One region of the Acidovorax sp. GW823-FHT05D11 genome, then DNA from elsewhere that is predicted to be linked to it. Evidence: predicted binding sites of a transcription regulator. Region 1 holds the regulator's gene; the other holds the start of a gene.

The links. The regulator FNR, encoded in region 1, switches genes on or off when oxygen is low (the NO sensors DNR and NnrR bind a similar motif). The targets are predictions, from matches to a motif close to TTGATNNNNATCAA.
Region 2: cyoA (ubiquinol oxidase subunit II) is a predicted target of FNR. The motif match lies at 5,042-5,055, and genes of this name have one in related genera.

The regions. Positions count from the first base shown of each region.
Region 1 covers NZ_CM179502.1:2,048,263-2,062,600, reverse strand. The annotation lists gene AC3RCE_RS09455 (sensor domain-containing protein) at 1-2,162, opposite strand, end outside; gene AC3RCE_RS09450 (cyclic di-GMP phosphodiesterase) at 2,159-3,457, opposite strand; gene AC3RCE_RS09445 (sulfite exporter TauE/SafE family protein) at 3,668-4,426, opposite strand; gene hemN (oxygen-independent coproporphyrinogen III oxidase) at 4,432-5,814, opposite strand; gene fnr (fumarate/nitrate reduction transcriptional regulator Fnr) at 6,001-6,723, shown strand; gene AC3RCE_RS09430 (hypothetical protein) at 6,789-7,082, opposite strand; gene AC3RCE_RS09425 (FixH family protein) at 7,134-7,415, opposite strand; gene ccoG (cytochrome c oxidase accessory protein CcoG) at 7,488-8,933, opposite strand; gene ccoP (cytochrome-c oxidase, cbb3-type subunit III) at 9,022-9,942, opposite strand; gene AC3RCE_RS09410 (cbb3-type cytochrome oxidase subunit 3) at 9,967-10,104, opposite strand; gene ccoO (cytochrome-c oxidase, cbb3-type subunit II) at 10,117-10,749, opposite strand; gene ccoN (cytochrome-c oxidase, cbb3-type subunit I) at 10,767-12,206, opposite strand; gene ccoS (cbb3-type cytochrome oxidase assembly protein CcoS) at 12,271-12,408, opposite strand; gene AC3RCE_RS09390 (heavy metal translocating P-type ATPase) at 12,408-14,338, opposite strand, start outside.
Region 2 covers NZ_CM179502.1:1,816,688-1,831,025, forward strand. The annotation lists gene AC3RCE_RS08235 (SURF1 family protein) at 1-755, opposite strand, end outside; gene cyoD (cytochrome o ubiquinol oxidase subunit IV) at 760-1,179, opposite strand; gene cyoC (cytochrome o ubiquinol oxidase subunit III) at 1,182-1,826, opposite strand; gene cyoB (cytochrome o ubiquinol oxidase subunit I) at 1,819-3,825, opposite strand; gene cyoA (ubiquinol oxidase subunit II) at 3,884-4,945, opposite strand; gene AC3RCE_RS08260 (MFS transporter) at 5,258-6,598, shown strand; gene tolA (cell envelope integrity protein TolA) at 6,719-7,681, opposite strand; gene AC3RCE_RS08270 (biopolymer transporter ExbD) at 7,702-8,130, opposite strand; gene tolQ (protein TolQ) at 8,149-8,862, opposite strand; gene ybgC (tol-pal system-associated acyl-CoA thioesterase) at 8,859-9,278, opposite strand; gene AC3RCE_RS08285 (pyridoxal phosphate-dependent aminotransferase) at 9,283-10,467, opposite strand; gene nusB (transcription antitermination factor NusB) at 10,570-11,148, opposite strand; gene ribH (6,7-dimethyl-8-ribityllumazine synthase) at 11,145-11,609, opposite strand; gene ribBA (bifunctional 3,4-dihydroxy-2-butanone-4-phosphate synthase/GTP cyclohydrolase II) at 11,615-12,736, opposite strand; gene AC3RCE_RS08305 (2Fe-2S iron-sulfur cluster-binding protein) at 13,050-13,349, opposite strand; gene AC3RCE_RS08310 (DUF938 domain-containing protein) at 13,346-14,017, opposite strand.

The DNA.
Region 1 (14,338 bases):
ATCGGCAGCTTCTTCAGGTACGCCAGGCTGGAATAGCCCGTGCCGAAATCATCGATGGCGAGGCCAATGCCCAGGCCGGCCAGCACGCGCAGGCGCTGCTCCATCTCCTGCGCATCCTGCAGCAGGATGGTTTCGGTCAGCTCCAGCTCCAGCAGCGTGGGCGGCAGCTGGTGCACCGCCAGCAGGCGCGTGATCCGGTCCACGAAATCGGGCTGGCGAAACTCCAGCGCGGACACGTTCACCGAGATCATGATGGGCATGCCGCTGTGCATCCACACCGCCGCCTCGCGCACGGCCTGCTCCATGACCCAGGCACCCAGCGTGACGATGTAGCCGGACTCCTCCGCGAGGGGGATGAACTGCCCGGGCGAGACCGCGCCGAATTCAGGGTCGGTCCAGCGGATCAGGGCCTCGGCGCCCGTGATGCGCCCCGTGGCCATGTTGACCTGCGGCTGGTAGTGCACCGCCATGCGGTCCAGCCCCAGCGCCTGGCGCATCGCATGCTCCATCTGCATGCGCGACAGCAGGTTGGCGTTCATTTGCGGCTGGTAGAAGCCATAGCTGCCCCGGCCGCGCTCCTTGACGCGGTACATGGCGGTATCGGCCTGCTTGATGAGGTCGTCCAGCGTGGCCCCGTCCTGCGGGTACAGCGCCATGCCGATGCTGCACTGGATGGAGAAACCCATGCCGTCGAGCATGAAGGGCTTGAGCATGTCGTCCAGGATGCGGCGCGCTACGCTCTCGGCCACCACGGCATCCCCACCGTGCAGATAGATGACGAACTCATCCCCGCCCAGCCGGCACAGCATGTCCGTCTGGCGCAGGCAGGCCTGCAATCGCTCGGCCACCAGCTGCAGCACCCGGTCGCCAAAGGGATGGCCCAGCGAGTCATTGATGATCTTGAAACGGTCGAGGTCCAGGAACAGGATCGCGAAACCGGTGTCGCTCTGGCGGGCGCCCTGGATGGCCGTGTCCACCCGCTGCGACAGAAGCAGCCGGTTGGGCAGCCCTGTGAGCACATCGCTGTACGCCAGCTCTTCGATGCGCTTCTGGGCCGCATGCTGCAGCGTCAGGTCGCGCATGAAGCCGATGCTCTGCACCAGCCGCCCCTCGTCGTCGCGCAACGCCACCCACGACAGCTGCACCGCGCAATAGGTCCCGTTGTCCCGGGGAAGCCACAGTTCGCCTTCCCAGAAGCCTTCGCTGGACCAACCTTGCAGCACCTGTTCCATGAACGCCGCATCGGGGCCGCCGCCAAAGAGGGAGGCCGCCGTGTTGCCCTCGAACGACTTGGCCGACGGGCCCACGAGGCGCTCGCATCCCGGGTTCATGCGCAGGACCCGGTGCTGGCTGTCGGCGATGAAGATCGCGTCCAGGCTGGATTCGAACACCCTGGCGGCAAGGCGCAGGCTGGCTTGTATCTCGGTCTGCCGGGTGATGTCCCGGAACGAGTACACACGCCCCACCGGCCGCCCCTGGCTGAACTGGGGGACCGTGCGCAGCTCCAGCACCGCGCCGTTGCGCAGCACCAGGATGTCGGTGCTCTCCTGCATCGGCTCGCGCGCAATCGCGGCCAGGCGCTCCGAATAGGCCGCCGCATCGTTCACCTGCGTGGCCATGTGGGCATACACCGCCCCGTCGTCACGCTCAAGGAGCAGGTCGCGCGGAATGTTCCACAGCTGTGCAAGGCGCTGATTGAACGCCCGCACCCGGCCATCAAGGCTGCAGACGAGCATGCCGTCGGCCGCGGAGTCCAGGGTTGCGCGCAGTTCGGACAGCAGGGTTTCCAGTTCGCGCTCGGTGGCCTCCTGGGCACTGCGGTCCAGCATGGTCAGCATGTACACCGTATCGCCGCCCGCCGCCCCCCAGGGCACGCGGCTTACCTGCCGGTCCACGGGCACCAGCGTGCCATCCGCACGCAGAAGACGGGTGTGGGAATGGATGCCGCCCGCCACCACCTCGGCCGGCTCCCCCCAGAACGCCTGGTCCTGCGGCGTGGTGGCCAGGCCAAGCACCGATGCACCGACCATGGCGGACACGGGGGTCCCTACCAGCCGCTGCGCGGCGGCATTCGCGTGCAGGATGAGCAGGCTGGCCTCATCGACAAGCCAGACGGCTTCCTGCAGCGCGTCAAGCCAGCCGTGGGATTGCGAAACCCTCACGAACCTGCCTCTTCATTGCCGGGACTGACCGCACGCTCGAAAAAGTAACAGATGCGCTGACGGGGAGAGAGATAGCCCAGCGCATCGCGCGGCAGCTGCGCGGGCTTGAGGCTGCGCCGGATGCCCAGCTCGGGCACCGTTTCCAGGTCCAGGATCGGTGCTTCGTCCTTGGGCACACGGGAATCGTGCACGATGACCTTGGGCCGCAGGGGCCGCGACGAGTTGACCGAGGCAACGATCGCATAGCGGTCATTGACCAACTGGACAATGGAGCCCGGCGGGTACACCCCCATCATGCGGATGAATGCCCCCAGAACCACGGAATCGAAGCGCGCCTTGAGCTGCGCGAAGATGACGGACAACGCCTCGTGGGGCGTGAGCGCATCCACGCCGTTGGCCGGGTTGCACATGCGGTCGTACCGGTTGACCAGCGCCAGCACCTGCCCCGCCCGTCCCAGGTCAGGCCCCGACAGCCGCAGGGGGAACCCGCTGCCGTCGGCCATTTCGTGATGCCGCGCAATGGCCGTCAGCACCGCTTCGGGCAGCCCCATGCGCGTGGCGAATGCCACGGACTCGCCCACGTGGGACTCGTAGCGCGTTCGCTCCATGGGGATCATCGAGGGTGTGGGCTGGCGCAGGTTCGGCGGCAGCTTGAGCTTGCCCAGGTCATGGATCAGGGCCGCGATGCCGAGATCATGCAGCTCGGAGCTCTTCATGCCCAGGGCACGGCCCAGCAGCAGGGAGATCACCATCACGTTGATGGGGTGCAGGGCATTGCGCTCGCCAACGCCCTCCGACAGCAACCGGATGACGGAGTCACCGTTCTCGAGGAGTTCCGACACGCAGCCAGCCACCAGCGCATCGCCCTTGGTGCGGGCCTGGTCCGGGTGCTCGGACGCAACGCGTTCGAGTGCCTGGTACTGCCGGGTGGCCTCTCCGAACCGCTGGTTGCAGGCCGCCAAGGTGCGGTTCTGCGCCTCCAGCAATTCGCGCCGGCGCTGCGCCTCCGGGTCCACGGTGGCCGTGGCGCCGGGGGCATCCGGTCCCTGGGCCGAGGGCACCGTCATCTCCGGCACGCTCCAGGCGGCCGGAACCAGCTCTCTTTGCTCCGGATCGCTTTTCTTGGGGACGTATCGCACCTCGGTGAGCCCCAGTTCCCGCAACGTCGCGATCTGGTCCGCCGATGCCACCCGGAAACTGCTCACCGGGAACGGATGGTGCATCCAGCCCACATCGAGCTGGATGTACATGCCGACGCGCAGTTGGCTGATATCGATGAGGATGGAGGAGTTCACTTCGGGGCGCGCGAAACATGGAGACGTGAATGCCACCAATAGTTACACAGATTATCGCCAGTTCGAAGGCCTTGTCGAAGGAGCCCACCCGCGCCGCGGCGGCACGGCAACACTTGCCTGCCCGAAGGCGCGGGGCGGGGCAATCCCCCTCATGGGGATGTGGGTTACCGAGACCGCCGCGCCCTCAGGCCGCCGCGGCGCGAATGCACGCTAGCGGCACCACAGCGAGGGTTTGTAGACGAGGTCCATCCACAGTGCCCAGCTTGCCACCGCGCAGAGCAGGCCACCGGCGGCGCGCGTCCCCCAGTCCGCGCGCACGGTGTTGAGCCGGGCCCGCAACCGCGTCCAGGCCCAGGGCCCGCCGACCAGCCAGACGCCGCTGCCAATGCCAAAAAGCGCCATGGACAATGCGCCCTCCAGGGGCCCTCCGCTCAAGGCAGCCACCAGCAGCGCCGAATACAGCAAGCCACAGGGCATCAGCGCCCAGAGAAACCCCGCGGCAAGAATGCCCCCCGGTGCACGGACCAGAGGCCTCACGCGCTCCCACACGCCACGGCCCGCCTGCTCCACCCAGAGCGGCTGCCGCGCCTGGACCATCAGCATCAGCCCCCACGCCATCACCGCGACGTGCATCAAGGTCCACGCCGGGCGCAGTGCCATGGTCTGCTGAGTGAGCCACGCCAGGCTGTCCATGGCCAGGGCGGCCAGCCCGCCCGCCAGCGCATATCCCGTCAGGCGGCCCGCATGAAAGGCCACGGCCCGCCGGGCCACGCCACCGCGCGGTGCCCACCGCACCGCCTGCACCTTCGGGGGAGCCCCCTCCGCCGGCGCCCCGGCGCCCGGGGCGGATGCGCAGCCCGCGCTCCCCTGCCCCACCACGGCGCCACAAGGTGCCGAGCACATGGCCAGGCAATGGGACCCGCCAACGAGCCCCATCAACAAGGCAGTCGAGGCAACCGTTGCAAGCATGGGATTCAGATGATGCGTGAAAAACGCGCGCGGTTGCGGTCTGCCTGCAGATATCGGTCGAAAACCATGGCGATGCCGCGCACGAAGAACCAGCCCATGGCCGTGACCTCGACACCGTCGGGCCTCACCTTGACCAGCCCCTGCTCGGCCATGGTGTCGAGTTGCGCCAGTTCGGCGGAGAAATAGTGCCGAAAATCGAGAAGCCAGGCCTGTTCCATGGGCTCGAACAGCAGTTCTCCCTGGCACATCAAGGACATGATGACGGCGCGGCGCACGAGGTCGTCCCGCGTCAGGGCCAAGCCACGCACCACGGGCAGACGCCCCTGGTTCAGCAGGTCGTAGTACTCATCCAGGGTCTTGGCGTTCTGGCTGTAGGTGGCGCCGACCCTGCCAATGGCCGACACGCCCAGGCCGATCAGGTCGCAGTCGGGCTGGGTGCTGTAGCCCTGGAAGTTACGGTGCAGGCGGCCCTGCCGCTTGGCGACGGCCAGCGAGTCCTCCGGCAGCGCGAAGTGGTCCATCCCCACATACACATAGCCGGCGCCCATGAACGCGTCGAGCGAACGGGAGAGCATCGACACCTTGCCGGAGGCTGCGGGCAGTTCGGCGGAGAGGATGCGGCGCTGGGGCTTGAACCGCTCCGGCAGGTGGGCATAGGCATACAGCGCAATGCGATCAGGCCGCAACTGAACCACCTGCGCCAGCGTACGGTCGAACGACTCCGGCGTCTGGCGCGGCAACCCGTAGATCAGGTCCACATTGATCGATTCGAAGCCGAGCGAGCGCGCGGATTCCACCAGCGAAAACACCTGTTCGGCGGGCTGGATGCGGTGCACCGCCTTCTGGACCTCGGGGTCAAAATCCTGCACGCCAAAACTCAGCCGGTTGAATCCAAGCTCCGCGAGCACGGCAAGCCGGTCGGCATTGACGGTACGGGGGTCCACCTCGATCGAGTACTCCCCGCCCGGCGCCAGGGTGAAGCTGCGCTGGAGCATCGCCATGAGTTCCCGCAAGCCATCGTCCGACAGGAAGGTGGGAGTGCCGCCGCCCAGGTGCAGCTGGCTCACCACCTGGCCCGTGCCGCAGTGCGCCGTGTGCAGATCGATCTCGCGGCTGAGATAGCGCAGATAGACTTCAGCCCGGTCGTGGTGCTTGGTGATGATCTTGTTGCAGGCGCAGTAGTAGCACAGCGACTCGCAAAAGGGGATGTGCACATACAGGGACAAGGGCAGCGCCTTGGTCAGGGTGCCCATGCGGCGCTGCTCGAGGGCGAGGGCGTAGTCCTCCTGGCCGAAGGCTTCCACAAACCGGTCGGCCGTCGGATAGGAGGTATAGCGGGGGCCTGGTACGTCAAAACGGCGCAGCAGGTCAGGCGAAACAGCGGTCATGGGGCGAATCCTTGCGTACACCTTGACTGTGCCGTAAGCTGCTCCCCATGTCCTTGACATGAATCAAGTGATGGAGTGGCCGGAACAGCGACAATTTGATGCATGTCAGTCGCCTGCCCGCCCTCCAAGAGACTCCCTCTTCGGCCATCGGGCGGTATGCTCGAAACCTAACTCCGCCCTGTGCCTATGAACCCGCTCACCATCAAAGTCGCCTGTTCCAATTGCAACCTGCGCGAGCTGTGCATGCCGGTGGGCCTGAGCGAAGAGCAACTGCACCGCATCGACGAGGTCGTTGCAGTTCGCCGCAAGGTGAAGCGCGGCGGCACGCTGTTTCGCAATGGTGAGTCGTTCACCTCGCTTTATGCCATCCGCACCGGCTTTTTCAAGACCTGCGTGGCCACCGAGGACGGACGCGACCAAGTCACGGGGTTCCAGATGGCGGGCGAGATCATCGGCCTGGACGGCATCGTGAATGACCACCACACCTGCGATGCGGTGGCCCTGGAAGACGCCGAGGTCTGCGTCATGCCGTTTGACCGCATCGAGGAACTGTCCCGCGAGGTCACCGCGCTGCAGCACCACGTGCACAAGATCATGAGCCGCGAGATCGTGCGCGAACACGGCGTGATGCTGCTGCTGGGCAGCATGCGTGCCGAGGAGCGCCTGGCAGCGTTCCTGCTCAATCTGGTGCAGCGCCTGCACGCCCGCGGATTCTCGCAGTCCGAGCTGGTGCTGCGCATGACGCGCGAGGAGATCGGCAGCTACCTGGGCCTCAAGCTCGAGACCGTGAGCCGCACCTTCTCCAAGTTTGTGGAAGAAGGCATTGTCGAAGTCAAGCAGCGCCATGTCCGCATCCTCGAGACCGACGCGCTCAAGCGCATCGTGAACAACCAGTCCGCCTGCCACTGAGCAAGGCGAGCCAGGTCCGCCCGTCCCGGCAACGCCTTGCCACCGGAGCCCGGCCGGTGCGCTGTTCAAGGGCAGGATGATGTCTTTCGGCAATCATCAGGGCGCTCGCCTTCGGGCACGGGGCAGCGGTTGAGTTCAAAGGGCGACATTGCCAGCAGCGTGGTCAACGCGCTGGAGGCCATGGTGATGGCCCAGAACGCAAAGAACGCGAGCGTGTAGACGCCCTGGCGCGACAGGGCCAGCGGCTGCCCGAACCAATGCAGGTCCTGCGGGTCCACCATCGCAAAAACCAGCATCTCCATCGCGCCCGCCATCAGAAAGGCGGGCCATGCAATCCACATCAGGCGTTGCGTCCACATCGGGGTTGTCTCCTGGTAAGGCCGCGCAGACCCGCTGCTCGGCCAGGGGTTTCAGCGTGGCTGGTCCTGAACCGGTGTCGCCGCGTGGTTGCGGCCCTTCATAGCCGGGGCCAGGCTCTTCTCCGGAGCCTCCAGCGTCTTGTTGATTTCGATGCCCTGGCGGTAGTAGTCCTCGGCGACCACGGGGTCTGGCCGCGAAATCGCCAGCCACAGCGTGACAAAGCCCGCCACGATGACGATGGCAGGGCCGGCGATGATCAGCCAGACGTGGCCGAATTTCCACCAGGGCGCAGCGGTGGCGGGGGCGGAGCCGATGGCTGGATTGGATGGCATGGGTGCTTGCTCCTCAAAAATCTTCTCGGTCATACAACGTCCCCGGGGCCGTGCACCGGGGTGCACGTCGCCTCATCGGGGCACCAGGAATACGGACTTCTCGGTCACATGGGCCGCAGCGCCCACCGCCTGCACATCGAACTGCACGGCATGGGAGCCCGGGGGCGCGGAGCCATACGGTATCTGCAGGCGCACGGCCACCCACCGGGACTCCGCGGGGCCAATGTCCACCTCGGCTTCAGAGGCCACCTCCAGCCCGTCCAGGCCGCGGGCGCCGATGCGGTAGCGCTGGGGGCCTTCGGTGGCGTTCATGATCTGCAGGCGGTAGATATTCTCCAGCTTGCCGCCCGCCACGATGCGCGACAGGGCCGCGCGGTCGCGCACCACATCCACCTTGAGCGGCGTGCGGGTGACCAGGCTGGCCATCATGCCCACGCACAGTGCCACCAGCACGGCGGTGTAGATCAGCACGCGAGGCCGCAGGACGCGCCGCAGGATCTGCGACTGGCTCCAGCGCTGCGCCACGCCGTTCTGCGTGGAAAAGCGGATCAGCCCCCGGGGGTAGTGCATCTTGTCCATCACCGTGTTGCACGCATCCACGCACAGTCCGCAGCCAATGCACTCGTACTGCAGGCCCTTGCGGATATCGATGCCCACGGGACACACCTGCACGCACAGGGTGCAGTCAATGCAGTCACCCAGGCCCTTGGCCTTGTGGTCGATCGTCTTGTTGCGCGGGCCGCGCGGCTCGCCGCGTTCCACGTCATAGCTCACGATCAGGGTGTCCCGGTCGAACATCGCGCTCTGAAAGCGCGCGTAGGGGCACATGTACTTGCACACCTGCTCGCGCATGTAGCCCGCATTGCCATACGTGGCAAAGCCGTAGAACAGCACCCAGAATATCTGCCAGTTGCCCTGCAGCGCCAGCAGTTCCGCGCCGAGCTCACGAATGGGCACGAAATAGCCCACGAACGTGAACCCCGTCCACAGCGCCACGGTGATCCATACCACCTGTTTGAGAAACTTCTTGCGGATCTTCTCGAAGCTCCAGGGCCCGTTGTCCAGCCGCAACCGGGCACTGCGATCGCCTTCGATCTTGTGCTCGATCCACATGAACATTTCGGTGTAGACCGTCTGGGGACAGGCGAAACCGCACCACAGCCGCCCCGCCACGGCCGTGAACAGGAAAAGCGACAGCGCCGAGATGATGAGCAGGCCCGTGAGATAGATGAAGTCCTGCGGATAGAGCACCAGCCCGAAAATATAGAACCGCCGTGCCCCCAGGTCGAACAGCACCATCTGGCGCTGCCCCCACTCGAACCAGGGAAGGCCGTAAAAGACCAGCTGCGTGAGAAACACCATGCCCCAGCGCCAGCGTGCGAACAGGCCACTGATGGAGCGCGGGTAAATCTTCTTCTGCGCTTCGTACAAGGAGACGATCTCGCCCTCGGACGAGGCATCGGATGCAACCGGTGCAATCGGAATGACCTTGCGGGCTGGCCCGCTGGGTGGCTTCATGGTGGTGTCGACCTATTGGCTTGGTGTGTCTTCAGCAATGGGGCAAAAAGCCGGGCGCAGCGCCAGGGGGCGCGCCACCCGGCCCGGATCAGCGCACCGCGGCAGCCTGCTTGCCGTTGGACAGGCCCCATACGTACGCAGACAGCACGCCGATCTGCGCTTCCGTCAACTTGTCGGCCTGGGCCGGCATCTGGTTGACCTTGCCGTTGTTGACCATGGCGGTAATGGCCGCCTCGCCCCAGCCATGCAGCCAGACGTCGTCGGTCAGATTGGGGGCACCCAGCGCCTGGTTGCCCTTGCCGTCCATGCCATGGCAGGCCGCGCATGCCGTGAACTTGGACTTGCCCAGCGAAGCACGCAGCGAATCGTGCGGGCTGCCCGACAGGCTCAGCACATAGTGCGACAGGTTGCGCACGTCTTCGGGCGTGCCCACTGCGGCCGCCATGGGAGGCATGTTGCCCACACGGCCCTTCTCGATCGTTTCACGGATCTTCTCGGGCGCCCCGCCATGGAGCCAGTCACCGTCCGCCAGATTGGGGAAACCCTTGCTGCCGCGCGCGTCGGAACCATGGCACTGAGCGCAGTTGTTCATGAACAGGCGCTCGCCAATGGCCTGGGCCTGCGGGTCCCTGGCCACGTCTTCCGGCTTCATCGAGGCGAAACGGGCATACAGCGGCTCCAGTTCAGCCTTGGCCTTGGCCATCTCGGCTTCGTATTCGCCCTTCTGCGTCCAGTTCAGCTTGCCGGTGAAACTGCCAAGGCCTGGGTAGGCGGCCAGGTAGCCGAAGCCGAAGACGATGGTGATGACGAACAGCCAGACCCACCAACGCGGCAGGGGGTTGTTCATTTCGACCAGGTCCTCGTCCCAGACGTGGCCCGTGGTGTTGTCGGCCGTGGCCATCACCTTCTTGCGGCCTGCCATCCATAGCAGGATGCCGCAGGCGATGATGCCGACCAGGGTCAGCGTGGTCACAAAGACCGACCAGAAATTGCTGGTGAAGTCACTCATGGGGTGTTCTCGTTCTGGTGGGGGTCAATCTTGTTCAAAGGGCAGCCGAGCGGCCTCGTCAAACCGGGCCTTGTTGCGGCCCCGGTAGGCCCAGACCCAGATGCCGACGAAGCAGGCCATCGAGGCCAGCGTGGCGACGATGCGCATGGTGGTGATGTCCATTGCGAACCTCCTTTACTTGAGCGCACGGCCCATGACTTGCAGGTAGGCGACCAGCGCCTCCATCTCGGTCTTGCCCTTGACGTCGGCCGCGGATGCCGCGATCTGCTCGTCCGTGTAGGGCACGCCGACGGTGCGCAGCGCCTTCATGCGCGGCGCAACGCTCGCGGGGTCCACCGCGCTCTTTTCCAGCCAGGGATAGGCGGGCATGTTCGACTCGGGCACCACGTCGCGCGGGTTGTTCAGGTGGATGCGGTGCCACTCATCGCTGTACTTGCCGCCCACGCGGTGCAGGTCGGGTCCGGTGCGCTTGCTGCCCCACTGGAAGGGATGGTCGTACACGAACTCGCCCGCCACCGAGTAGTGGCCGTAGCGCAGCGTCTCGGCGCGGAAGGGGCGGATCATCTGCGAATGGCAGTTGTAGCAGCCCTCGCGGATATAGATGTCGCGGCCCACCAGTTGCATGGCGTTGTAGGGCTCCACACCCTTGACCGCCTCGGTCGTGGACTTCTGGAAGAACAGCGGCACGATCTCCACCAGGCCGCCAATGGCGATCACGAGCAGGATCAGCACGATCATCAGGAAGTTGTTGGTCTCGACTTTCTCGTGGGAGAAGCCGGTCGAAGAAGATGGATTGTTGTTGGACATGGGTTATCTCCTTCGGCTCAGGCGTGCGCCGCATTCACGGCTGGAATGGCAACCTTGACCGAACGGCCCGAGATCGCTGTCACCCACACGTTCCAGGCCATGACCACCATGCCCCCCAGATACAGCAGGCCGCCAGCCACACGGATCACATAGAAGGGGTACGTGGCCTTCACGCTCTCGACGAAGGTGTAGGTGAGCGTGCCATCGGGATTGATGGCGCGCCACATCAGGCCCTGCATCACGCCGGCGATCCACATGGCGGCGATGTACAGGACGATGCCGATGGTGGCCATCCAGAAGTGCAGCTCGATCGCCTTGATGGAGTGCATCTTCTCGCGGCCGAACAGGCGGGGAACCAGGTAGTACAGCGACCCCATCGAGATCAGGCCCACCCAGCCCAGGGCGCCGGAGTGCACGTGACCCACGGTCCAGTCGGTGTAGTGGCTCAGGGCATTGACGGTCTTGATGGACATCATCGGGCCCTCGAAGGTGGACATGCCGTAGAACGACAGCGACACGATCAGGAAGCGCAGGATCGGGTCGTCGCGCAGCTTGTGCCAGGCGCCGGACAGCGTCATCACGCCGTTGATCATCCCGCCCCAGCTGGGGGCCAGCAGAATCAGCGAGAACACCATGCCCACCGATTGCGTCCAGTCGGGCAGCGCGGTGTAGTGCAGGTGGTGGGGACCGGCCCACATGTAGGTGAAGATCAGCGCCCAGAAGTGGACGATGGACAGGCGGTAGCTGTACACGGGACGGCCTGCCTGCTTGGGGATGAAGTAGTACATCATCCCGAGGAAGCCCGCCGTGAGGAAGAAGCCCACGGCATTGTGGCCATACCACCACTGCACCATCGCATCCTGCACGCCCGCATAGGCCGAGTAGCTCTTCATGAAGCCGGCGGGAATCGCTGCGCTGTTGACCACATGCAGCAATGCCACGGCCAGGATGAACGCACCGAAGAACCAGTTGGCCACATAGATGTGCTTGACCTTGCGCACACCGATGGTGCCGAAGAACACGATGGCGTAGGACACCCAGACCAGCGTGATCAGGATGTCGATGGGCCATTCAAGCTCGGCGTACTCCTTGCCGGAGGTGTAGCCCAGCGGCAGGCTGATGGCGGCGGCCACGATGACCAGCTGCCAGCCCCAGAACGTGAACGCCGCCAGCGGCCCGGCGAACAACCGGACCTGGCTGGTGCGCTGCACCACGTAGTAGCTTGTGGCGAACAGCGCGCAGCCGCCAAACGCAAAAATCACCGCGTTGGTGTGCAGGGGGCGCAAGCGCCCGTAGCTGAGCCAGGGTATGCCAAAGTTGAGTTCAGGCCAGGCCAGCTGGGCGGCGATGATGACGCCCACCAGCATGCCAACCACCCCCCATACCACGGCCATGATAGAAAACTGCCGCACCACCGTGTCGTTGTAGTGCGCAGCATTTGTTTTTGGAGAATCCATCGGGCACCTCTTTGTATTGCAGTAAGAGTTTGTTGCAGCCAGCTTTTCAGGGCATTGACACAAGTCAATCGTCTCGGAGAATCCGTTCACCTTCTTGCTCGACGCTCTCGAACTGGCCGTGATGAACCGCCCACCACAGTCCTGCAAGAACCATCAAGACCAGCACCACGGACAGCGGAATCAGCAGGTACAGAATGTCCATCAGGCGGCCTTCAGCGTTGTCTTGGTGATTTCAATGGCCGGAGCACCCTCTGGCGGCAGCGGCGCCGCGCCCGAGGAAGACAACGGCGGAAGATCTCGTGCAAGGCGCGCGGCATTGAGGACCACCAGCAGCGAACTCAGCGCCATTCCCAGCCCGGCGAGCCAGGCGGGCATGAAACCCGCCACGGCCAATGGAACACACAGGGCGTTGTAGCCCGCGGCCCACCACAGGTTCTGGCGCACCACACGCAGGGTGCGCCGCGCCAGCAGCACCGTTTGCGGCACCAGCGCCAGGCTGTCGCCCAGCACGACAAAATCGGCCTGCGCCTGCGCCAGCGGCACGGCGCGGCCAAACGCGAAGGACACATGAGCGCCTGCCAGCACCGGGCCATCGTTCATGCCATCGCCCACCATGGCCACGTGGTGGCCGCCGGCCTGCAGCGCCTGCAACGCGGCCAGCTTGCCCTGGGGCGTGCACTCCCCCGCCGCCTGCGCTATGCCCGCCTGCGCAGCCACGCGCCGCACCGACACGGCCCGGTCACCGGACAGCAACTGCACCGCCAGGCCGGCATCCGCCAACGTCGTCACCACGGCCGGGGCCTCGGCGCGCAGAGCCTCCACCAGGTCGAAGCGCGCCAGTTCCAGCACCCGCCCGTCGGGGCGCTGTTCCGACAGCACCACCTGCAGTGCGGCGCCGTCCTGCGGCGCCACGCCCGCATGGCGGGCGGAGCCCAGCCGGAACGTGCGGGCAGGCTCCGCGCCCAGGCCATCCCGCGCCACGGCCACCAGGCCGAGCCCGGCTTCCTCCTGCAGGCCGCTCACGATCCAGCGCCCGTCGTCCTGCGCGCCAGCGGCGGCCACCACGGCGCGCGATGCGGGATGCATCGATTGGCGCGCCAAGGCGGACGCCAGCGCCAGCGCGCCCCGTGCCGTCCATCCTTCGATGGCATGCACGGCTTGCAATGCCATGCCGTCCCGCGTGAGCGTGCCGGTCTTGTCAAACACCACGGTATCCACACGGGCCAAGGCCTCCAGGCCCTGCAGGTTGCGCACCAGCACGCCATGGCGCGCCAGCGTGCCCGCCGCCGTGAGCATGGCGACCGGTGTGGCCAGGGACAGTGCACAGGGGCAGGTCACGATGAGGACCGCCACCGCCACCATCAGCGCATGGCCAGGATCGGAGGGCCACCAATACGCGGCCGCCAGGGCCGCGGCCGCGAGCACCGCCACCAGGAACGGCCGCGCGATGCGGTCGGCCAGCTGTGCCAGCCGGGGTTTCTGCAGCGACGCGCTTTCCATCAAGGCCACGATCTGCGCGAAGCGCGTCTGCCCGCCCGTGCCCTCCACCTGCACCTCCACCGGCGCCTGCAGGTTGTAGCTGCCGGCCGTGACCACGCTGCCCACGGGCCGCGCCACCGGGGTGGACTCTCCCGTCAGAAGGGATTCGTCGGCCTGGGTGCTGCCCCGGGTGATGCGCCCATCGGCCGGAAAGGCCTCGCCCGGCAGCACGCGGATCGTGTCCCCCACGGCCAAGCGGCGTGTGGCCACGCGCACGAAACTGCCATCCGCCGAGCGCAGCTCCACGCTGTCGGGCAGGCGGTTCATCACGGCTTCCAGCGCGCCGGCAGTGCGGTCGCGCAGGCGCAGTTCGAGCCAGCGCCCCGTGAGCAGGAAAAAGACGAACATGGTCAGCGAGTCGTAGTACACCTCTTTCCCGAAGATGCCCGTGGGGTCGAAGGTCCCGGCCGTGCTCACCGCGAAAGTGATGGCCATGCCCAGCGCCACGGGCAGGTCCATGCTCACGCGGCGCAACCGGATATCGCGCAGCGCGCTGGAGAAGAAGGGGCCGCACGCAAAGACCACCATCGGCAAGGTAATGACCCAGGAAGCCCAGCGCAGCAGCTGCTCCATCTCCTGCGTGAGGTCGCCCG
Region 2 (14,338 bases), 230 kb from region 1:
TCATAGCGTGCCACATACCAGCCGGCGCCCGCAACCATGAGCGCGAGCCCGTACCAGGTCGCCGCGTACACCAGATGGCTGTTGGAAAAACGGATCACCGTCATGCCCGGGCGGGGCCAGGTCTGCACGGAAGGCGCGCCGCCAGCGGCGGGCAGGCCCGCATCCACGAAGAAGGGCGCGGCGCGGGACAGCCCCAGTGCCTGGCTGATGGCGGCCACGTCGCGCGAGTGCCAGCGTTGCCGCGCTGGATCATTGGTCCGCAGAAAACCGCCGCCAGGCTCCGAGATCCTCAGCAGTCCTTCCACGGTGGCCACGGGCCGGGGTGGCTGCGCCGCTCCCGTGAGCCACTGGTTGCGCTGCGCCTGCGGTACAAAACCGCGGTTCACGAGCACCTGCGTGCCGTCGTCCAGCTGCAGCGGGGCCATGACCCAGAAGCCCGCGCCCAGCTCTGTCACCGCCTGGGTGAGGACCGTCTTGTCTGCCAGCCATCGGCCCTGCAGGATGACGGCAAGGTATTCGTGGTCTGCCGCGTTGACCCGGGGCCACTGGCTGGCCGGTGGCGCCGCCACGGGAGCCGCATGTACCCGGTGCTCCACGCGCTCGATGAGCGCGAGCTTCCACGCGCGGCGCTGGACCTGCCACGTGCCCAGGGCGGCAAATGCCGAGAACAGGGCGATGCCCACGAGCACGAGGGCCGCCTGGCGGAGCCGCCGCCGGGCGAAGGGCGCGTGCGCGGGGGAGGGCTCTGGCGTCAAGGTGTCAGGGCGTCGAATGCCCCGGCGCTTCGTGCGCCGGCGGCGTGGGAGTGGGGTGCGCGGGCATCATGTTGGCATTCATGTGGAACATGACCCACAGCGTGCCGCTGATGGCGATGGCCACGAATACCACGGTGAAGATGGTGGACAAGAGGGTCCATCCCCCCTCGACCTTGCCGTTCATGTGCAGGAAATACACCATGTGCACCAGGATCTGCACCACGGCGAAGGCGCCCAGCACCAGCACGGCGGTGTTGCGGTCGGCGATCACCTTGGCCATGACCAGCCAGAAGGGGATGGCCGTGAGAACGACCGACAGCACGAAGCCGATCGTGTAGTCGCGCAGGCTGCTGTGCGGCCCCACGTCATGGGGATGATCGCCGTGGCCGTGGGCATCGTGTGCGTGTGTGTGTTGCGCGCTCATGGTTACAGCACCCCCATCAGGTACACAAAGGTGAAGACGCCGATCCAGACCACGTCCAGAAAGTGCCAGAACATCGACAGGCACATCAGGCGGCGCTTGTTTTCATGGATCAGGCCATGCTTGCCGATCTGCACCATCAGCACCACCAGCCATACGAGGCCGAAGGTCACGTGCAGGCCGTGGGTGCCCACCAGCGTGAAGAAGGCCGACAGGAAGGCGCTGCGCTGGGGCGTGGCGCCCTGGTGGATCAGGTGGGCGAACTCATAGAGTTCGAGGCCCAGGAAGCACAGGCCGAAGAAACCCGTCACGGCCAGCCACAGCAGCGTGCCCTTGGCGTCGCCCAGCTGCTTGCGCAGCATGGCGAAGCCGAAGGTGATGGACGACAGCAGCAGGAAGGCCGTGTTGATGGCCACCAGCCTCAGGTCGAACAGCTGCGCGCCGGTGGGGCCGGCCGCATAGCTGCGGCCGAGCACGCCGTAGGTGGCGAACAGGGCGGCGAAGATGAGGCAGTCGCTCATCAGGTAGAGCCAGAAGCCCAGGGCCGTGCCGTTCTCGGGATGGGGCTCGTGCGCCAGGTGGTAGTCGCGCGGCGCGAGCGCCGCGCTGGCGGCGCCTGCCGCGCCGGGGGTGTATCGGATATCAGACATGGCTGGCACGCAGTTGTTGGGTGCGGTGGTTTTCCGTCTTGGCCACGGTGGGGGCCGGGATGTGGAAGTCGCGCTGGTAGTTGAACGTGTGGATGATGGCCGCCAGGACCACGGCCGCGAACGACACGCCCGCGAGCGGCCACATGTGCCAGATCAATGCGAAGCCCAGCACCAGGGACAGGGCCGAGATCACGGCGCCCGATCCGGTATTGGCAGGCATGTGGATGGGCTGGAAACCGGCGAGGGGACGCTGGTAGCCATGCTTCTTCATGTCCCACCACGCGTCGATCTCGTGCACCACGGGCGTGAATGCGAAGTTGTAGTCGGGCGGGGGCGAGGACGTGGCCCATTCCAACGTGCGCGCGTCCCAGGGGTCGCCCGTGTGGTCGCGCAGCTCTTCGCGCTTCAGGTAGCTCACCACGATCTGGATCAGGAAGCAGGCAATGCCGGCCGCGATCATGGCCGCGCCGACGGCTGCGATCACGAACCAGATCTGCAGGGACGGGTCTTCGAAATGGTTGGCACGGCGCGTGACACCCATCAGGCCCAGCACGTACAGCGGGCCGAACGCCACCCAGAAGCCCACCACCCACAGCCAGAAGGAGCGCACGCCCCAGGTGCGGTCCAGCTTGTAGCCGAAGGCCTTGGGGTACCAGTAGTTGATGCCCGCGAACAGGCCGAACAGCACGCCCCCGATGATCACGTTGTGGAAGTGGGCGATCAGGAACAGGCTGTTGTGCAGCACGAAGTCGGCTGGGGGCACGGCCAGCAGCACGCCGGTCATGCCGCCGATGGCGAACGTCACCATGAAGGCCACGGTCCACATCATGGGCAGCTCGAAGCGGATGCGGCCCTTGTACATGGTGAACAGCCAGTTGAAGATCTTCGCGCCCGTGGGGATCGAGATGATCATCGTCGTGATGCCGAAGAACGTGTTCACGCTCGCTCCCGAGCCCATGGTGAAGAAGTGGTGCAGCCACACCAGGTACGACAGGATGGTGATCACCACCGTGGCATACACCATGGAGGTGTAGCCGAACAGGCGCTTCCTGCAGAACGTGGCCACCACTTCGGAGAAGATGCCGAAGCACGGCAGGATCAGGATGTACACCTCGGGGTGGCCCCAGATCCAGATCAGGTTCACGTACAGCATGGCGTTGCCGCCCAGGTCGTTCGTGAAGAAGTTGGTGCCGGCATAGCGGTCCAGCGACATCAGCACGAGCGCGGCCGTGAGCACCGGGAACGAGGCCACGATCAGCGCGTTGGTGCACAGGGCCGTCCAGGTGAAGACGGGCATCCTCATCAGGTTCATCCCCGGCGCGCGCATCTTGATGATGGTGACGATCAGGTTGATGCCCGAGAGCGTGGTGCCCACCCCCGCGATCTGCAGCGCCCAGATGTAGTAGTCCAGCCCCACGCCGGGGTCCTGCGCGCCGAGGTTGGACAGGGCCAGCCAGCCGGAGGTGGAGAACTCGCCCAGGAACAGCGACACCATCACCAGCACGGCGCCGGCCGTGGTCATCCAGAAGCTGAAGTTGTTGAGGAACGGGAACGACACGTCGCGTGCGCCGATCTGCAGCGGCACGAGGTAGTTCATGAGGCCCGTGACCAGCGGCATGGCCACGAAGAAGATCATGATCACGCCGTGGGCGGTGAAGATCTGGTCGTAGTGGTGCGGCGGCAGGTAGCCCATGTTGTCGCCAAAGGCCATGGCCTGCTGCAGGCGCATCATCACGGCGTCGGCAAAGCCGCGCAGCAGCATCACCACGCCCAGGATCATGTACATGATCCCGATCTTCTTGTGGTCGATGCTGCAGATCCAGTCGCGCCACAGGGTGCCCCACAGGCGGAACCTGGTGATGGCGGCCATCACGGCCAGCCCACCCAGCACGGTGGCGACAAAGGTCCAGAGCACGATGGGCTCGTGCGCCATCGGTATGGAATCCCAGGTGATGCGGCCCAGGGCCCAGTGGGGTGCGGTAACAGGTGAGGAGGACATGGCGGTCAGTCTTCTTGGGCGTGGGCGCCGGCGGCCGGCAGGGCGGGGCTGAGGCGGGTCATTGGGCGGCGGTGCTGCGGGTGGAAATGGCGTGGCGCGACTCGAGGGCGGCCACCACCTGGGCGGCGTTCTGCGAGGTGCACACGTCCTGGGGCAGGTTCAGGCCCATGGCGCGCACGTAGGCATCGCCACCGTTCTCGTCGATGGCCATCATGTGGTGCATGCACATCTTGCCGTCCTCGACGCAGCGGTTGAGCACCTTGTCGTACAGGCCTTCTTCCACGCTGGCAAAGCGCTGCACGGGGTCGCGTTCGCTGGGCTTGGCCAGGGCCATGTAGGCCTGGCGGGTCAGGGGCTTGCCCTCGGACCGGGCCCTGGCGACCCACTGCTCGAAGTCGCCCTGGACCAGGCCGTGGAACTTGAAGGTCATGCCCGAAAAGCCCGAGCCGCTGTAGTGTGACGCCATGCCGTGGAACACGCCGGGCTGGTTGATCACGGCGTTCAGCTCGGTCTGCATGCCGGGCATCGCGTAGATCATGCCGGCGAGGTCGGGCACGTAGAACGCGTTCATGGTGGACGTGGCCGTGAGCTTCAGGAGAATGGGCCGGTCCACCGGCGCCGCCAGTTCATTGACCGTGGCGATGCCCAGCTCGGGATACAGGAACAGCCACTTCCAGTCCATGGCCACCACCTGCACTTCCATGGGGGTGGATTGCGTGTCCAGGGGCTTGGTGGCCGAGATGCGGTCCAGCGGACGGTACGGGTCGAGCTTGTGCGTGCCGATCCAGGTCAGCGCGCCCAGGGCGATGATGATCATGAGCGGCACCGTCCAGATCACCAGCTCCAGGGTGGTGGAATGGTGCCAGTCGGGGTCGTAGTCTTCCTCGGTGTTGGCGGTGTTGTTCTGGCGGTACTTCCAGGCAAACCACAGGGTGAGGGCGATCACCGGCACGATGATGATGAGCATCAGCAAGGTGGCCTGGATGACCATGTGGCCCTGCTGGGCCGCGATGTCGCCCGCCGGGTTGAGGACCACCGCCTTGCTGCAGCCGCCCAAGCCGCCCAGGGCAGCAGCGGCGGCGAGCCAGGCAGGCCCGCGAAAGTGAGGAAGTTTGAACATGTGAAAGGCGCTACCAAGGCGTTGATTCGAGGGTAAACGCGGATGTCGGGATACCGCAGAATGTAATATCGCTAGCTTTTTTGTCCATTGGACATTTTGTCCAGGGTCAAAGGTTGTTGCCCCCATCCGGGGCATGGGGGCAGAGCCGGCGTTGTCCTGCACGGCGCCCTGGCCCAGGCGTACTTGTCCCGGGGCAGGCTTGCGGGTAAAACCTAGGTGCCCGGTGCCTTTGCGGGCAGCGCGATCCCTGAAAATCAGGCGGACGAGCCCAGCCGTCCTGGTTTTTTCCGACAACGACAAGGAGTCCTGTTCATGAGCAGCCCCGCCTCTGCCACCTACCCCGCGGCCGGCTTCGAAGAAAGCCCAGCCTCTCTCTCCCGGGCGGACACGCATGAAGATGTCACTCCCAGCGAAATCGCCGTGGGCGTGATCATCGGGCGGTCGTCCGAGTATTTCGACTTCTTCGTTTTCGGGATCGCCTGCGTGCTGGTGTTCCCGTCGTTCCTGTTTCCCTTCATGTCGCGCCTGGATGGCACGCTCGCCGCCTTTGCGCTGCTGGCCGTGGCGTTCGTGGTGCGGCCCGTGGGCACGGCCATTTCCATGGCCATCCAGCGGCGCTGGGGCCGGGGCACGAAGCTGACCATCGCGCTGTTCCTGCTGGGGGTGTGCACGGTGGCCATGGCCTTCCTGCCGGGTTACAAGGACGTGGGCATGACCGCCATCGTGGCGCTGCTGATCCTGCGCATCGGCCAGGGGCTGGCGCTCGGCGGCTCGTGGGACGGCCTGCCGTCGCTGCTGGCGATGTCCGCCCCCCGGCACCGCCGGGGCTGGTACGCCATGATCGGGCAGCTGGGCGCGCCGCTGGGGTTTGTCTTGGCCGCGGGCCTGTTTGCCTATCTGTACAGCAGCCTCACCGTCGAGGAATTCCTGGCCTGGGGCTGGCGCTATCCGTTCTTCGTGGCGTTCGCGGTGAACGTGGTGGCCTTGTTCGCCCGCCTGCGCCTCGTGGTGGGCCAGTCGTACGCCGAACTGCTGCAGGAGCGCGAACTGCAACCCGTGCCCGTGAGCCGCGTGGTGCGCGACGAAGGCAGCAATGTGCTTTTGGGTGCTTTCGCCGCGCTGGCGAGCTTTGCGCTGTTCCATCTGGTCACGGTGTTCCCGCTGTCGTGGATCACGCTGTACTCGGAACAACCCGTCACGCAGATTCTGGGGGTGCAGATCGTGGGCGCCTTCCTGGCGGCGGGGGCCATCATGGTGTCGGGCTGGCTGTCGGACCACCTGGGCCGCCGCAAGCTGCTGGGCGGCATGGCGGTGATGATTGGCGTGTTCAGCTTCATGGCGCCGGTGTTGCTCAACTCCGGCGAGGTGGGCAGCACCATGTTCCTGCTGCTGGGCTTCGTGCTGCTGGGCCTGTCGTACGGCCAGGCTTCTGGCACGGTGACCGCCAATTTCTCGCCCCAGTACCGCTACACGGGCGCCGCCTTGTCGGCCGACCTGGCCTGGATCATTGGCGCCGCCTTCGCGCCCCTCGTGGCCCTGTACCTGTCCTCCCGATTCGGGCTGCTGGCGGTGACGGTGTATTTGCTGTCCGGCGTGGCCTGCACATTGGGTGCCCTCAATCTGAACCGCCGCATGGAGCGGCGCGACCGGTAGCAATGGCGGGTATTTTGCTATCGAATAGATAGCTTCTGGCGCTTGGCCATCAAGCGCTGGAGGTCAAAAAGCAAAAGAAAAAGCGCCCGGAAGTACCGGGCGCTTTGTTTTGGGGGCGGCTCAGTCCTGCGGCCTGAAACCGATGGTCAGGGAAGGCGGCACGCGTCCATCCACGTCGCGCGGCAGGGTCTCGGTCTTGTCCAGCGCGCGCAGCACGGCTTCGTCCCAGGCCTTGTTGCCGCTGGACTGCACGAGGCGCTTGCCGACGATGGTGCCATCGGGCGACAGGCGCACCTCCACCTCCGCGCGCGGGTTGCCCGAGATCGCATCGGGGTACACGATGTTGGGCTTGACCTTGGCCGCCACCTTGCCGCCGTAGCTGCCCGAGGGGCCGGCGCTGCGCTGCGCGGTGCCGGTGGCATTTTCGCTGCCGGTGGCGCCCGCCAGGCCCTGCATGCGCCGCAGGTTGTCCTCGCGCTGCTTGGCCAGCTGCTTTTCCTCGGCCTCTGTCCTGCGCTTGGTGGCTTCTTCCGCCTTGCGCTTGTCTTCGGCCAGCTTCTTTTGCTTGTCCTGCTCGGCCTTCTTCTGCTCGGCCAGCTGCTTTTCACGCTGCTCTTTTTCCTTTTCCTTTTGCAGGCGTTCCTTCTTCTCCTGCTCCAGGCGGTCGCGGCGCTCGTCTTCCTTGCGTTCACGTTCGCGCTTTTCACGCTCCTGCTGCTGTTCGCGGGCCTTTTTTTCCTGTTCCAGGCGCTTCTTTTCACGCTCGATGGCGATGTCGGCCTCGCGCGTGTCCGGCGGTTCCACCGCGCGGGGCGGTGGCGGCGGTGGTGGCGGCGTGGGGGTGCGGACTTCGGGTGGCGCGGGCGGCGGCGGGGGCTCCACGGCGCGGGGCGCGGCCTGCTGGGGCACGGCGGCCCAGAGCTCGGCCTCCACCGCGGGCTGGTCGGCGCTGCTCTTCCAGTTCACGCCCCAGGTCAGCGCGCCGATCAGCACCGCGTGCACCAGCACCGCCAGCGTGATGGCGCGCAGGCGTGCCGGCGGGCGGGGCGGGGCAAACTGGTCGCGGTCGGTGTGGGCGTGCATGAGATCGGTGAAGCGTTTCTCTAACTGCTTTGCTTTACTTCAAGCGCAACCCGATCTATTCCGGCTTTCTTCAATACGCCAAGAGTCTTCATCACTGTTTCATAGGAGAGATCTTTGTCGGCACTCAGCAGAACGCCGGTTTCTTTGTCTTTGCCTTGCGCCTGCTGCCAGCGGAGCGCGGCTTGGCCAACTTCTGTGGCCCTAAGCGTGACTGTTGCCTCACGTGTCTTCAGTTGAATCGAGCCATCTTTGTTGAGGACCACTCGGGCAACGTTAGCTGGAGGTTTTTGCGAAACACCTGCACTGGGCATGTTGATGGCGCCGGGCGTGAGCATGGGGGCCGTCACCATGAAGATGATGAGCAGCACCAGCATCACGTCGATGAACGGGACCATGTTGATCTCGTTGATGGTGCGGCGGCCTCGGCCGCGGGATGCCATGGCGGGCATGGTGTGGCGCTCCTGCGGTTAGTGGCCGGAGGCCGATGGGGCGGGGGCCGCCGGGTGCGCGCCCAGGTTGCGCTGCAGGATGTTGGAGAACTCCTCGATGAAGGTCTCCTGGTGCGTGGCCACGCGGTCGATGTCGCGCGCGAAGCGGTTGTAGGCGATCACGGCCGGGATGGCGGCGAACAGGCCGATGGCGGTGGCCACCAGGGCTTCGGCGATGCCCGGCGCCACGGTGGCCAGCGTGACCTGCTCCATGCCGGCGAAGCCGGTGAACGCATGCATGATGCCCCACACCGTGCCGAACAGGCCCACGTACGGCGAGACCGAGCCCACCGAGGCCAGGAACGACAGGCTGGATTCGACCACGTCCATCTCGCGCTGGAAGCTCGCGCGCATGGCGCGGCGTGCGCCGTCGAGCAGGGTGCCGGGGTCCACGATGCGGCGCTCGCGCAGCTTCTGGTACTCGCGCATGCCGCTGGCGAAGATGCGTTCCATGGGGCCGGCCTGCTTGGCGTTCTGCGCGGCACTGGCGTACAGGTCGTTGAGGCTGGTGCCCGACCAGAACTCGCGTTCGAAGTCGTCGTTGAGCGTCTTCACGCGCTTCAAGGAAAACAGCTTGCGGAAGATGGCCGCCCAGCTGGCGACCGACACGCCCAGGAGCAGCAGCATCACGAGTTGCACCACCCAGCTGGCGTGCAGCACCAGGGAGATGATGGACATGTTTTGGGAGTTCATGGTGAGAGTTGTTCCAGGAGGGTGCTCGGTATTCTTGCAGGGCGCATCGTCGCGGCATCGACCCATCCGATGCGGATGGTGCCTTCGGTCAGCAACAGGGGAGGCTGTTCGGTCATCTGCTCTGGTTTCAGGAGCGCCTGCTGCACTATTGTCAACGATGCGCGGCCTGGGGCCTGCAGGGCGGCGGTAACAATCAGTTCATCGTCCAGCCGGGCGGGCCGGTGGTAGCGCAGCTGCGCATCGGTTACGACAAACATGCCGCCGGTTTGTTCCCGCAATCGCTGCTGGCCCACGCCCAGCGAGCGCAGCCATTCGGTCCGGGCGCGCTCGAAGAACTTGAGGTAGTTGGCATAGAACACGATGCCGCCGGCATCGGTGTCCTCCCAGTAGACGCGGATGGGGAACTCAAAGCCCATGGTGTCACCCGAGGAGCCTGCGCAACCGTTCCACCGATTCCTGCAGCTGGGCCATGGAGTTCGCGGTGGAGAAGCGGATGAAGCGCTCGGGCTCTGCCGTGCCGAAGTCACGCCCCGGCGTCACCGCGATGTGGGCGCGGCGCATCAGCTCAAACGCGAAGTCCCAGCTGCCGTTCACGCCCAGGCGCTGTGCGGCCTGCGTGCAGTCGGCCCAGGCGTAGAAGGCGCCGTCGGGCATCACGGGCACGGAAAGGCCCAGCGATTGCAGCGCGGGGATGAAGAAGTCGCGCCGGGCCTTGAACTCGGCGCGGCGGCGTTCGTACTCGGCGATGCTCTCGGGCTCGAAGCACGCCAGCGCGGCATGCTGCGACACGGTGCTCGCGCAGATGAACAGGTTCTGCGCGAGGCGCTCGACCACGGGCACCATGGCCTCGGGGACCACCATCCAGCCCAGGCGCCAGCCCGTCATGTTGAAGTACTTGCTGAAGCTGTTGATGCTGATGATGTTGTCGTCGATGGCCAGGGCCGTGTGGCCAAACTCTTCCTCGTACGACAGGCCCAGGTAGATCTCGTCGATCAGGGTGATGCCATCGTGCGCGCGCACCACGTCGTGGATGCGGCGCAGCTCGCCGGGGGCGATGGAGGTGCCCGTGGGGTTCGATGGCGATGCGAGCAGGACACCCCGGGTTTTTTCGCCCCAGGCGGCGCGCACCTTGTCGGCGCTGAGCTGGTAGCGCTCGGCGGCCGTGGTGGGCACGAGCACGGCCTTGCCCTCGGCCGCGCTCACGAAGTGGCGGTTGCACGGATAGCTGGGATCGGGCATCAGGATCTCGTCGCTCGATTCGATGAGCGCCAGGCACGCCAGCTGCAGCGCGGCCGAGGCGCCGGCCGTCACCACGATGCGGCGCGCGGGCACGTTCACGCCAAAGCGGCCCTGGTACCAGCCGCTGATGCGTTCGCGCAGCGCATCCAGGCCGAGGGCGTTGGTGTACTGGGTCGCGCCGCCGTGCACGGCGCGCATCGCGGCCTCCTGCACCAGCGGCGGCGCTGTGAAGTCCGGCTCGCCGATGTTCAGGAAGATCATCGGCTCGCGCGTGCCCGCCACTTCGCGCGCCAGGGCCTGCGCGGCCTTGGCCACCTCCATTACATAGAACGGTTCGATGCGCTCGGCGCGCGTGGAAAACTTCATGGAAAGGCGTCCTGCCCGTGCTGGCCGGGTGTCGTTTGAAATGGAAGGGGGAATGGGGGCGCGCCCGCCGCCGCTCCGTGGCGGCCCGGCGCGCCCGGGAGCTCAGGCGCCGTCAGCGGATGCCCCGGATGGGGGGGCGGTGGGGGCGGCCGCCGCGCCGCCAGCCTTGTCCGCCGCCACTTCCAGCGCGCGCAGCTGGGGGGCCAGGCCGTTGAGCACGGCATTCACATACTTGTGGCCGTCGGTTCCGCCAAATTCCTTGGCCAGTTCGATGCACTCGTTGAGCACCACGCGCCAGGGCACGTCCAGGCAGTGCTGGAACTCGTACACGCCGATCCACATCGTGGCGTGCTCGATGGGCGAGATTTCGGCCATCTTGCGGTCCAGCAGCGGGGTGATGAGCAGGTCCATGTCGGCGGCGGTGGCGATGCAGCCGTGCAGCAGGGCGTCGTAGTGCACCGAGTCCGCCTTGTGAAAACCGGCCAGGTCGCGCGTGAACGCGTCGATGGCGTGGGCGTCGTTGCCGCCCACCAGGTGCTGGTAGAGCGCCTGCAGCGCGAACTCGCGCGCGCGGCTGCGGTTGGACTTGGAGGCGGCCTTGCGCGTGCCCGTGGACTTGAGCCCGGTGCGGCCCTGCTTGGGAGGGCGCGCCGAGGAGGGCGTGGGGGTGTTTTCGCTCATGACAGTTCGTCCAGCAGGTTGGCCATTTCCACCGCCACGCGGGCTGCATCGGTGCCCTTTTCGGTCTGGCGGGCCACCGCCTGATCGAGGTTCTCGGTGGTGATGATGGCGTTGGCAATCGGGATCTGGTAGTCCAGCGACAGGCGCGTGACGCCCGCGCCGGATTCGTTGGCCACCAGTTCGAAGTGATAGGTTTCACCGCGGATGATGCAGCCCAGGGCGATCAGCGCGTCGTACTCATCGCTTTCGGCCATGGCCTGCAGGGCCACGGGCACCTCGAGGGCGCCGGGCACGAGCACGTGCCGGATGTTCTTTTCCTGCACGCCCAGGTTCAGAAGCTCGGCACGGCAGGCCGCAGCCAGGGTATTGGTGATGCTTTCGTTGAAGCGGGCCTGCACGATGCCGATGTGCAGCTTCTTGCCGTCCAGCTTGTCCGCTGTTCCTTTTTCTGCGCCAAACATGTTTTTTACTCTTTCGGAATGAAGCCGGTGATTTCGAGGCCGTAGCCCATCATGCTGGGCATGCGGCGTGGCTGGCCCATGAGCGCCATCTTGTGCACGCCGCATTCACGCAGGATCTGCGCGCCCACGCCGTAGGTGCGCAGGTCCATGCGGCCGCGCTCGGGGGCCTGCGCCGCGCGGGCCGTGCCCTCGAACTGCGAGAGCAGCTGGCCGGCGGTCTCGCCGCAGTTGAGCAGCACCGCCACGCCCTTGCCCTGTTCGGACAGGTATTGCAGGCTGGTGTCCAGGCTCCACGAGTGCATGGAGCGGTTGACTTCCAGTGCGTCCAGCACCGACAGCGGTTCGTGCACGCGCACGGGCACCACGTCGTCGGCGCCCCACTGTCCCTTGACGAGGGCCAGGTGCACGGCCTGGCTGGGCTTGTCGCGGAAGGCGTGGGCGGTGAAGGCGCCAAAGGCCGTCTGCAGCACGCGCGTGCCCACCTTCTCGACCAGCGATTCGGTGCGGCTGCGGTGCTCGATCAGGTCGGCGATGGTGCCGATCTTCAGGCCGTGCTCGGCCGCGAAGAGCTGCAGGTCGGGCAGGCGGGCCATGGTGCCGTCGTCCTTCATGATCTCGCAGATCACGGCGGCGGGGCTGCAGCCGGCCATCACGGCCAGGTCGCAGCCGGCCTCGGTGTGGCCCGCGCGCATGAGCACGCCGCCTTCGACGGCCTGCAGCGGGAAGATGTGGCCGGGCTGCACCAGGTCGGCGGCCACGGCGTTGGGAGCCACGGCGGCCTGCACGGTGCGGGCGCGGTCGGCGGCCGAGATGCCGGTGGTCACGCCCTCGGCCGCCTCGATCGATACGGTGAAGGCCGTGCCCATCTTGGTGCCGTTGCTGGCCACCATGGGCGGCAGGCGCAGGCGTTCGCAGCGTTCGCGCGAGAGCGTGAGGCAGATCAGGCCCCGGCCGAAGCGGGCCATGAAGTTGATGGCCTCGGCCGTCACATGGTCGGCGGCCAGGACGAGGTCGCCTTCGTTTTCGCGGTCTTCTTCATCCACGAGGATGACGATGCGGCCGGCGCGCATCTCGGCCACGATGTCCTCGACGGGCGAGATCGGCACGGGAGTGAGGGGGGAGTTCATGGAAGGCTGGGCTTTCTGAGGGGACCGCTGGCGGTGGTGCCGCAGCGCAGGTCCCCGTGGCCGGAGGCCGCCACGCTGTGCGCACCCCCAAGAAACCGCCCAAAGAACATGCGATGCGGCGCTGCCGCTCGTCAAAGGGGCATATTGCCCCAGAAGGATGGGATTTTAGTGCACCGGGCCGCGCCGTGCCCGGTGAGGCGCCCCGGGGCTGATGCAAATCAGTTCCCCGTGGGTTGGGCAGGCTCCCCAGACGGGGGCGCCCCTTGCCGGCGCCGCCCTGCCGTCGGGCGGTGCGGCGCGGCTGCGGGGGGCTTCAGACCATGCTGCCCTGCAGCACCACGTCCGATGTGGGATAGGCCACGCAGGGCAGCACGCAGCCTTCGTCTTTTTCTTCGGCCGTGAGGCCCGGCCATTCGATGGCGTAGCGCACGGTGCCCTCGGCCAGCTGGCCCATGCAGGTGCGGCAGGTGCCGTTGCGGCAGGAGCTGGGCCAGTCGATGCCGCCCTGTTCCAGCGACAGCAGCAGCGGCTGCTCGGGCCAGGCGTCGCATTGCTGGCCGCCGGGCTCTACCGTGGCGATGAAGAAGGGCGCGGTGTTGGGTGGGGTGCTCATGGGTGGTGTGTGGTGTCGGGGTAGGCGTCGGGGGCGGGGGCGGGGGCGGCGCGTGTCCACACCAGCAGGAGGTTGTTGGCGGGCATCGCATGGCGGGCCGCCAGCCGCAGCCCGGCCCCGGCCGCCACGGCGGCCACGTCGTCGATGCGGCGGATGCCCCAGGCGGCGTCCTGGGCGCGCAGGCTGGCGTCAAACGCCAGGTTGCCCGCGGCGGTGGGCACGCCGTCTTCCAGGTACGGGCCGTAGGTGACCAGCAGGCCGCCCGGCGCCAGGTGGCGGGCCGCCCCGCGCATCAGGCCCGCGCAGCACGCCCAGGGCGCGATGTGCAGCATGTTGGCGCAGTAGATCAGGTCGAACGGCTGGCTGAACGCAGGGCCATCGGCGGGCCAGGCGGGCTGGAGCACGTCGAGCGCCACGGGTGTGCGCACGTTGCGCGCGCCCGTGTGCGCGGCCCAGCCGGCGATGGCGCCGAAGTGCGTTCCCTGCAGGTCGGTGGGCTGCCAGCTCCAGCCCGGCAGGGCGGCGGCAAAGTGCGCCGCGTGCTGGCCCGTGCCGCTGGCGATCTCCAGTGCCGCGCCTTCCGGCGCCAGCAGGGACTGCAGCACCGCCAGGATGGGGCCCTGGTTGCGTTCGGCGGCGGGACTGTGCGGGAGCGGAGGGTGGGACATGGGATGATTTTGCTCATGCGCGCTGGACTGGTGGGCGCTGGTTGCTATTAAAAATGTAGCTATGCAGGGGGCGCCGATGGGAACTGTATCCCAGCCGGCGCGTGGCGGGGCAGTGCCTGTTTTTTAAGCGGTGCAAGGATATTCCTTGTAAATCAGGCACTTACCCCCGCCATACAAGGCTTGTCCAGGGTTATCCACATGATTGTCCAGTGCGGGCAGGGATAACCGGGGCGGACTGGGGGGTGGCAAGGGGCTGGGCGCGGTGCGCGGAATCCCTGGGCGTGGTTGCCGCTTTTTTGGGCAATGCAAGGATATTTCTTA